3 regions of the Pseudomonas sp. TWI628 genome follow, and region 1 is predicted to be linked to each of the others. Evidence: riboswitches for the same ligand, from Rfam matches in the RefSeq annotation. Region 1 holds a riboswitch; each other region holds the start of a gene.
What was found. Region 1 has a riboswitch for cobalamin ahead of ABE528_RS25495 (TonB-dependent receptor). Riboswitches for the same ligand answer to the same signal wherever they lie in the genome.
Positions count from the first base shown of each region.

Region 2: another riboswitch for cobalamin. It lies ahead of ABE528_RS01930 (CbtB domain-containing protein); the one in region 1 lies ahead of ABE528_RS25495 (TonB-dependent receptor).
Region 3: another riboswitch for cobalamin. It lies ahead of cobO (cob(I)yrinic acid a,c-diamide adenosyltransferase); the one in region 1 lies ahead of ABE528_RS25495 (TonB-dependent receptor).

Region 1 covers NZ_JBDJMM010000043.1:10,422-13,689, reverse strand. The annotation lists gene ABE528_RS25505 (carboxymuconolactone decarboxylase family protein) at 78-422, shown strand; gene ABE528_RS25500 (N-acetyltransferase) at 501-1,070, shown strand; cobalamin riboswitch at 1,105-1,311, shown strand; gene ABE528_RS25495 (TonB-dependent receptor) at 1,418-3,268, shown strand, end outside.
Region 2 covers NZ_JBDJMM010000002.1:84,000-87,267, forward strand. The annotation lists gene cobM (precorrin-4 C(11)-methyltransferase) at 1-312, opposite strand, end outside; gene ABE528_RS01920 (cobalamin biosynthesis protein) at 343-735, opposite strand; gene ABE528_RS01925 (CbtA family protein) at 753-1,445, opposite strand; gene ABE528_RS01930 (CbtB domain-containing protein) at 1,453-1,638, opposite strand; cobalamin riboswitch at 1,735-1,959, opposite strand; gene ABE528_RS01935 (hypothetical protein) at 2,405-2,566, shown strand; gene ABE528_RS01940 (hypothetical protein) at 2,630-2,944, opposite strand; gene ABE528_RS01945 (hypothetical protein) at 3,193-3,268, shown strand, end outside.
Region 3 covers NZ_JBDJMM010000017.1:63,142-66,409, forward strand. The annotation lists gene ABE528_RS15015 (tartrate dehydrogenase) at 1-524, shown strand, start outside; gene ABE528_RS15020 (hypothetical protein) at 527-1,105, opposite strand; cobalamin riboswitch at 1,272-1,493, shown strand; gene cobO (cob(I)yrinic acid a,c-diamide adenosyltransferase) at 1,612-2,223, shown strand; gene ABE528_RS15030 (cobyrinate a,c-diamide synthase) at 2,220-3,268, shown strand, end outside.

The DNA.
Region 1 (3,268 bases):
TATCGCCGGCAACCGGCGATAGGCGCAAATTCGACTAGCCTGAAAGCTCCTCCCGCAACCTTCCCAAGGTGAAGACGATGAGCATGATGGACTGGGACGCCTACCGTAAGCAGTTGATGGCCGGCATCGGCGATCTCAAGCAATTGTCACCCGACACCGTGGCCGGCTACATGACCGCCAGCGGCGCGGGTGCCAAGACCAACCACCTCGACGCCAAGACCCGCGAACTGATCTCCCTGGCCGTGGCCGTCACCACCCGCTGCGACGGCTGCATCGCCGTGCACTCGCAACAGGCCGTCAAGCACGGCGCTACCCGTGAGGAAATCGCCGAGGCGCTGGGTGTGGCCGTGGCGATGAATGCCGGGGCCGCGCTGGTCTACTCGGCCCGCGCCATGGATGCGGTGGGCAAGGCCAACGGCTGAAGGCCAACGGCGTCGCCGCCCTTGCGCGACGGCGCCGCGCCACCCAGACTTGGCGGCCTAGCCATTGCAGGAACCGCCATGATCCACATCCGCCCCATGACGCCCGACGACTTCGAGCGTTTCTGGCCGACCTTCCAGGCCATCGTCCAGGCCCGCGAAACCTACGCCTTCGACCCCGAACTGAACGTCGAGCAGGCCCGCCAGCTGTGGCTGCAACTGCCACTGCACACGCTGGTGGCCGAAGCGGATGGCGAGCTGCTCGGTTCCTACTACCTCAAGGCCAACGCCGCAGGCCCCGGCGCGCATGTCGGCAACTGCGGCTACATGGTCTGCGAAGCCGCCCGTGGCCGTGGCGTGGCCCGGCTGATGTGCGAGCACTCGCAGAAACTGGCGCGCCAGGAGGGCTTTCTGGCGTTGCAGTTCAATTCCGTGGTGGCGAGCAACACAGTGGCGGTGGCGCTGTGGACCAGGCTGGGCTTCGAGACCGTTGGCCGCCTGCCCAAGGCCTATCGCCATGCCCGCCTGGGTTTGGTCGACTGCCTGGTGATGTACAAGTGGCTGGCCGATGAGCCGGTGGTGGAGAAGCCAGCGCTGCTGATCGGCCGCAAGAACATCGAGGCACGGGTGTCGCGCCGCCGCGGGCGCTGACACACGCATTTGACGCGCTGGCCATTCGATGGTCAGATGCGCGCCAGTTTCAGGTGTCCTGCGCCGCCGTGCGCAGGGTGAAACGGGAAGCCGGTGCGTCGTGGTTCACGACAAGTCCGGCGCTGCCCCCGCAACGGTAAGCGAGCGATGCCTTCGACACACCACTGTGCGCCAGCATGGGAAGGTGAAGGCCTCACGACCCTCGCAAGCCCGGAGACCGGCCTGAAGCTTCACTTGGCAACCCGCGGTGGGCGGGCGCAGGCCGGTATCCGCGTGCGCCTGCGTACGGGGTGCGCCTTTGCGTGTTTTCCACCGGGATCCATTCATTCCTGCAGCAGTGGAACGACATGTCCCGATTCTTCAAGCTTCACCCCCTGGCGGCCTGCCTGGCCGTTACCCTGCCAGCCCTGGCCGAGCAACCGGTGCTGAACCTCCCCTCCACGGCCATCACCGATGCCCGTGAACCACGGCAGGTCGACCTGGCCACGCCGACCGAGGCCGGTTCACGGCTGAACCTCAGCGCCCTGGAAACCCCGGCCAGCACCAGCAGCATCACCGCCGAACAGATCGAGCAACGCAACAACCTTACCGTGCAGGACGCCGTGACCCGCTCCCCCGGCATCACCTTCATCGGCAACCCGGGCGATGGCGGCACCGGCCTGTCGGCGCGCGGCTTCACCGGCCATGGCTCGGTGATGACCCTGTTCGACGGTGCGCGCCTGTACACCGGGGCCGGCACCCAGACCTTCCCAGTCGACCCGTGGATGGTCGAGCAGATCAACGTGATCCGCGGCCCGGCTTCGGTGCTGTATGGCGAAGGTGCGACCGGCGCGGTGATCAACGTGATCCCGAAAAAACCCTTCGCTGGCAACATCCACAACCGCCTGCGCCTGGGCTACGGTTCCTGGGACCGCCAGCAACTGGGCCTGGACAGCGGCGGCAGCCTCAGCGAACGCCTGAGCTACCGCCTGACCCTGAACCAGCAGGCCGGCAATGGTTGGGTCGACCGCACCGACTCGCGCAGCCTGGCCCTCAGTGCCGCGCTGCGCTTCGATGCCAACGACGACCTGAGCTTCACCCTCGCCCACGAGCGTGGCGACGCCCAGCCGGCCAACTACTACGGCACGCCACTGATCGACGGCCATTACCGCAGCAGCCTGCGCAAGAAGAACTACAACGTTCAGAACGATGTGCAGCGCTACCACGACGAGTGGACCCGTTTCACCACCGACTGGGCGATCAACGACCAGCTCAGCGCCAGCAACCAGCTCTACTACATCAAGAGCCGCCGCCACTGGCGCAATGCCGAGAACTACAGCTGGGACGCCGACCGCGAGCAGCTGGAGCGCCAGAGCTACCTGCAGATCAGGCACAACCAGGAGCAGATCGGCGACCGCCAGACCTTCACCTTCGATCACAGCCTGTTCGGCCTGGCCAGCAAGACGCTGGTCGGTGTCGAGTACAACAAGGTGCGCTTCAACGTCGACAGCAACCGGCCGTACAACGACGTGGGCGGCGACTACATCGACCCGTGGCAGCCGACCCCGGGCTGGTTCCACAGCGACTCGCCAACCCGCCCGCAGACGCTGTCCACCACCCACACCTTCGCCCTGTTCGCCGAAAATCGCCTGCAGCTGACCGAGCGCCTGTCGCTGGTGACCGGCGTGCGCCGCGACCAGAACCACATCGACCGCGACAACCTGGTCGATGGCAGCCGCAGCGACCGCAGCCTGCACGGCGGCAACTGGCGGGCCGGGCTGGTGTTCGCAGTCACCGACAACCTGTCGCTGTATGGCCAGTACTCCACCAGCGAGGACGGGGTGGACAACCTGGTCAGCCTCAGCCCGACGCAGATGCACTACGACCTGACCGAGGCGAAGCAGACCGAACTGGGCCTCAAGCAGCGCTTCTGGGAAGGCCGTGGCGAATGGACGCTGGCGGCGTTCCATGTCGTCAAGCGCAAGCTGCTGGTGGACGACCCGGTCACCCACGAGGCGCAGCAGGCCGGGCAACAGACTTCCGATGGCTTGGAGGCATCGCTGGAACTGGCCTTGGGGCAGCAGTGGCAAGTGTCGGCCAATGCTTCACTGGTACGGGCCGAGTACGATGATTTCGACGAAGTGGTCGATGGTGTGGCCCAGGACCGTGCCGGCAACCACCCGGCCAATGTGCCGCGGCGCACGGCCAACCTGTGGTTG
Region 2 (3,268 bases), on a different contig from region 1:
CTGGTAATCGATGCCCAGTTCGCGCAGGTGGCGGATTTGCTCGCCGATGGCGCCATACAGGCTGGGGTCGCCACTGTGCACCCGGGCCACGTCCTGGCCGTTGGCATGTGCGGCGCGGATGGCGTCGATGATTTGTTCGAGGTGCAGTTCGGCACTGTTGATGACCGTCTCGGCCTGATGCCCTTCGAGCACTGCGGCGGGTACCAGCGAGCCGGCATAGATGATCACCGGGCACTGGCGGATCAGGCGTTGGCCCTTGACCGTGATCAGTTCCGGGTCGCCGGGGCCGGCGCCGATGAAGTAGACCGTCATGGCAAATCCTTGAAAAGATGAAAGAAGCGATTATCCGGCGCAGGCCAGTGCCAGGGTAGCGGGGCCACGCACCTGGCGGGCCACCCTGAGTGTGGCGCTGGCGTGACTGAGGCTGGCCAGGGCCAGTGCCGAGCTCTCGGCGACGCCCCAGCAGCCGCTGTGGGCGTAAGCGACGGCGGAGCGGTGGCTGAGCTGCGGCTCGAACGCCTGCAGTTGTTCGGCAGCGAAAACCACCAAAGGCAGGGCGTGACGTGCGGCGAGTTGTTGCAAGCCTGGCTCGTCGGCCTTGCCGGCGATACTGGCAAAGCCGCGAAGTGCCGTGGCATTCAGGTTGTGATGCTCCAGCACCTCTTGCAGCAAGGCTTCGAGGACGTCCACCGAGCAGCCCCGGCGGCAACCCAAGCCGGCATACAGCGCCGGCATTGGCTGCGCGATGGCCATCAGGCGTGGCTGGAGCGGCGATACAGCCAGGCGCTGAGCAGGCCCAAGGCCACCCAGAAGGCCGCGTTGGTCAGCCAGGAGGCGATCTTGAACTGAGCTTCCAGGGTTTGCGGAGCCAGGCTTTCGTGGACTTCCGGCTGCGGTGCACCGATCACGTGGGGCACCACCAGCAAGACCGCGCCCAGTGCCTTGAGCACGCCATGGCGTGCGAACACCAGCAGGGCCAGGCCCAGTGCGGTCGCGGCGGCGGTGCCGACCCACCAGCTCTGGCGCTGACCGAGGTCGGCGGCGGCGGTGCCTGGCAGTTCTGGTGGCAAGCCCAGGGTCGGGGCGAGGCAGAACACGGCGAAACCGGCCAGCCCCCACAGCGCGCCCGTGCTGGTACGGCCCGGCTCACGCAGGCTGTAGAGCGCAGCGAGGATCAGGGCGAAGCCGACGGCAACCACCAGATTGCCGCCGGTGGTCGACAGGATGCGCTGCCAGCCATCTTCTGGCGACCAGGCTTCTTCGCTGTGGGTGTGGCCAGCGCCGGCCTCTTCGCCGTGGATGTGGTGTTCGGCAGCCGGGGCGGCCGATTCGTAGGTTTCCGCTTCGAGGATCAGCGGTGCGACCCAGAAGCTTTGCAGCAGGGTCAGCAACAGCGCGGCGAGCAGGCCGCTGAACCCGGCTGTGCGGGCAATTCGCTTGATCATGGCAGCCTCAGTGGCAGGGGAAGGCAGCGCTGTGGCGGGTGTCGTGCGCGGCGTTGTGCACGGCTTCGATGTGCGAGAACCCGGCAAAGTAGACCAGGCACAGGCCGAGCAGGCTGGCGCCGACGGCGATGACCAGGCGTTGGCTGAGGGTGACGGGAGTGGCGATGCTGTGTTTGGCGCTGGTGACGGGCATGACGCGATCCTCTGCTTTTTTGTAAGGGCAACGGACAAGCGCGGCAATCCCGGGTGCAAGGCGCCCAAGGGAATGCGACAGCGCCCGCCCACCGCGGGGTGTTCATGAACGCCAGGCCGGTCTCCGGGCTTGCGAGGAGGAGCAGGGCTCCTTGAAAAGCATCACCTTCCCATGCCGGACTGCCTGGCACAGTGGTCTGGACGCTTCGCTCGCTTACCGTTGCGGGGGCAGCACCGGATTTGCCCGGCCCTGGCAAGGACCTGTGACGCACCGATTTCCCGTTTCACCCCCGATGGGGGCACCTGACGCAAGGCGTAAGGAGAGCACGCGGCGAGGGTGGCGTCAAATGCAGATGAAACAAGATCAGCGGCAGGCGAGCGGCCCGAACCTCGCTTTTTTGCGCAGTCCAACGTAAGCAAGGCCTCGCTTCACCTGGCCGGAGGTACGCACATGAAACGCAAGACCGCATGGGTTGTCGTGTTTTCAGGGTTGTTGTTGCTCAGTGGCTGCTGGCCTTACTGGCACGACGGGGGTCACCACCACCGGCATTACTACGATGAAGATCGTGGGGGGCACCAGGACTATCGTCGCTACTGACGCAAGGCAGCATTGACTTCATGCCTTCCGCTTGCGGCCAGGCCTGGGCCACGCAACAGTAAAGTTAGGTAAAAGCTCGCCCAGGCTGGCCGGTCTGGAATTTACACTGGCAGCGCTGCCCTGCCTGCCATAAGGCAGGGTACCGGTTTTTGCCTTTTGGAGCGTTGTAATGAAGTTGAAGCATGTATTGCGTGCCGCCGTGGTGGCTGCACTGGTATCCACGCTGGCAGGTTGCTGGATGTTCATGCCGCCAGGAGGCGGTGGGGGGCATGGTGGGGGGCATGGTGGCCCAGGCATGATGGGCGGCGGGCACGGTGGCGGCCCACGCTGAGAGTATTGATACAGACGGCTGTTCGCTCACCGGCCAAGGGCTGAGCGGATAGCCCGGTTGCCGTCATGATTCTTCGAGCAACCGCCCAGGGTTGAAGAAGAACGATGCAATCATCACGGCGCTGATCACACCCAACGCGTCCGCGACCAGTAGCAGGAACTCGCTGCCGTCCTCCAGCAGCGCCTGTTGGCTGATGGCGAAGCTCGCCCCATGGGGGAAAGCGGCGATGCCCAGCAAGGCCACCGCCAATGCGACTGACAGCAGCTTGCTGTACGTCCTGCCGAATGCCAGCGTATAGGCCCAGAACACAAAGATACTGAACACGGCGAGCCCCGCAGAAGTCACGAACTGGGCGAGTATGTCCAACCACCACACCATGGGCCTCTCCTGATCGATGTGCCGGGTCGATAGGCATGAGAATCATGGCTGATTGAAATCGTTCCGTTCGGCTAAAGAAATAGTGAGAAAGCGTGAGAGTTGCCCGTAATGGGCCTTTGCCCATATAGCAAACAAGCATATTGTGCTGCGCACTTTGCGCAGTACCATAGGCACACGAAAACCAAAAAAGGGCGTTCGGCTTGGCCACTCTTTCGTAAGTTCTCGATGGGGCAGCAGGAGCGTGTCGCGTGAAGAGTTCAAGATCGGTCACAGGCGCAATACTGTTAACCACTTTTGCCACGCTGTTCATGGCCGGGTGCGCAC
Region 3 (3,268 bases), on a different contig from region 1:
CGAAGCACCTTACCCTGGTGACCAAATCCAACGCCCAGCGCCACGGCATGGTGCTGTGGGATGAGGTGTTCGCGGAGGTGGCCCAGGATTACCCGGACGTGCGCACCACCCGTGAACTGGTGGACGCCGTGACCACCACCATGGTGCTCAAGCCCGAACAGCTGGATGTGGTGGTAGCGACCAACCTGCATGCCGACATCCTCTCGGACCTGGCCGCTGCGCTGTCTGGCAGCCTGGGCATCGCGCCCACTGCCAACCTCAACCCGAACCGCGAATTCCCGTCGATGTTCGAACCGATCCACGGCTCGGCCTTCGACATCACCGGCAAGGGCGTGGCCAACCCGGTCGCGACTTTCTGGACCGCGGTAATGATGCTTGAGCACCTGGGCGAGGCCGCCGCTGCGCGTGAGTTGATGGCGGCCATCGAAGCAGTGACCGAAAGCGGCCTGCACACGCCGGACCTGGGCGGCAAGGCCACCACGCGTGAGGTGACCGATGCGGTGCTGGCGCTGATCCGCCGTTAAACTCAGGCCTGCTTCAGCAGCAGTGCCACCCCAGGGAAATACTGGCCCAGCTCGTTGTGCAGCTTGCGATAGGCATAAGGGAAGTACCAGGCAATGGCACAGGCTGTGTGCTTCTGCAGGTCATCGACCAAGTCTTGCAGTTCTTCCGGGCTGGCATGCTGGCCTGCCTTCCAGGGTGTGACGAACAGTGCACCGGCCTTCAGCTGGCTGGGGTAGGCCACTTGGCGGGCGAGGGTGGCGGTTTCCTGCAGGGCTGCTTCCATGTCCAGCTGGGCGATTTTTGGCCAGCGCTGGCTCACGCTCAGGTAAAGCGCCTCGTCGGCGCTGCAGATCGACAGGTCGCAGCGCCTCTCCTGCTCGCCCTCGTCACGTTGCTTCTTGCTGGCAAACTGCGGCAGTGCTGCCAGTTCGGCCTGCCAGGCGGCTGCGGCGAGTATGCCGATGTTGGCGGCGGTGCCGTGCCAGTAGGGGGCCTCGGCATCACCATTGAACTGGTTGAAGCGGTCGATGCAGTCTACCCAGCGCTCCAGTACCGGTTGCAGAAACTCCAGGTGCGGGTTGTTGATGATCTGGCCTTGCATGCTACGCACTCCTGTTATCGTTGTGATCGCGTTCAGTGCAAAGTGATGGCTATGTGATATCACTGCGCTCAGTGTGGCACAAGCTGGCGGATCGGCCATTGACCCTGGCCAGTTCTGCCGAAGTAAAAGGCCCCGTTCGATTGACGCTCCCAGTGCAACCCTCTAACCTTCGCGGCGTGTTTCAGGTGCCCTGCCAGCCCCGACTGGGCAGGGTGAAACTGGGAAGCCGGTGGTCGCCAGCATGGCGCGATTCCGGCGCTGCCCCCGCAACGGTAGGTGAGTAGCGGCCGCGCAGGGCCACTGGGTACGAATACCCGGGAAGGCGCGCAGGCCAGGGCCGATTGCCCGCTCACGAGCCCGGAGACCGGCCTGGAACTGCCAACGGCATCACGGAGGGTGATGCGCGGTGCACCGTGGCTGCGGCCATGGCTCCTGCGCGTTCTCCGTCTGCCCGCCTATTACCTGTCGTCGCATTTCATGTGGCGCCAGCCTGCGGAGAACCCTTCATGAGCGAATCCACCGAACGCGACGAACGCCACCTGGCGCGCATGCAGCGCAAGAAGGCGGTCATCGACGAGCGCATTGCCAATTCCCCCAACGAGTGTGGCCTGCTGCTGGTGCTCACCGGCAACGGCAAGGGCAAGAGCAGCTCGGCCTTCGGCATGCTGGCCCGCGCTTTGGGCCATGGCATGCAGTGCGGCGTGGTGCAGTTCATCAAGGGCCGCAACAGCACTGGTGAAGAGCTGTTCTTCCGGCGCTTCCCCGAGCAGGTGCGCTATCACGTGATGGGCGAGGGCTTCACCTGGGAGACCCAGGACCGCCAGCGCGACATCGCCGCCGCCGAAGCCGCCTGGGCGGTCTCACGCCAGTTGCTGCAAGACCCGAGCGTGCAGTTCGTGGTGCTCGACGAGCTGAACATCGCCCTCAAGCACGGCTACCTCGACCTCGACCAGGTGCTGAGCGACATTCAGGCTCGGCCACCGATGCAGCATGTGATCGTCACCGGCCGTGCAGCCAAGCCCGAGATGATCGAACTGGCCGACACCGTCACCGAGATGGGTATGCTCAAGCACGCCTTCCAGGCCGGTATCCGCGCACAGAAGGGCGTCGAACTGTGAGTGAAACGCGCAGCTGCCCGGCGGTGCTGATCGCCGCCCCCGCCTCCGGCCAGGGCAAGACCACCGTGACCGCAGCCTTGGCCCGCCTGCACCGCAACCTTGGGCGTAAGGTGCGGGTGTTCAAGTGTGGCCCTGATTTCCTTGACCCTATGATTCTGGAGCGGGCCAGCGGCGCGCCGGTGTACCAGCTCGACCTGTGGATGATCGGTGCCGAGGAAAGCCGTCGCCTGCTGTGGCAAGCCGCAGAAGAAGCCGACCTGATCCTGATCGAAGGGGTAATGGGCCTGTTCGATGGCACCCCGTCCAGCGCTGACCTGGCGCGTCATTTCGGCGTGCCGGTGCTGGCGGTGATCGACGGTACCGCCATGGCCCAGACCTTCGGCGCCCTGGCCCTCGGGCTGGCGCGCTACCAAGCCGACCTGCCGTTCGCGGGCGTACTGGCCAACCGTGTCGGCAGCCTGCGCCATGCGCAACTGCTCGAAGGCAGCTTGACCGAAGGCCTGCGCTGGTATGGCGGCCTGTCGCGTGAGCGCGGTATCGAGCTGCCCAGTCGCCACTTGGGTCTGGTCCAGGCCAGCGAACTGAACGACCTGGATGCCCGCCTTGATGCCGCTGCCGAAGCCCTCGGCGCCAGCTGCGATGCCGCCTTGCCGCCGCCGGTAGCGTTTGCCGCGCCTGAACCGCAGCCGTGTGCTGGGTCGCTGAGCGGTGTGCGCATCGGCGTGGCACGTGACGAAGCGTTCGCCTTCACCTACGGCGCGAACCTTGATCTGTTGCGCGACCTGGGCGCGCATCTGTCGTTTTTCTCCCCTTTGCATGATCGTGACCTGCCGGTAGTGGACAGCCTGTATCTGCCAGGGGGTTATCCGGAACTGCATCACCAGGCACTGGCTGCCAATACGCCGATGTGCGAGGCGATCCGTGCCCATCACGCCCAGGGCAAGCCGTTGCTGGCCGAGTGCGGCGGCATGCTGTACCTGCTCGATGCGCTGACCGATGTCGCTGGCGAGCGTGCCGAACTGCTCGGCCTGCTGCCGGGCGAGGC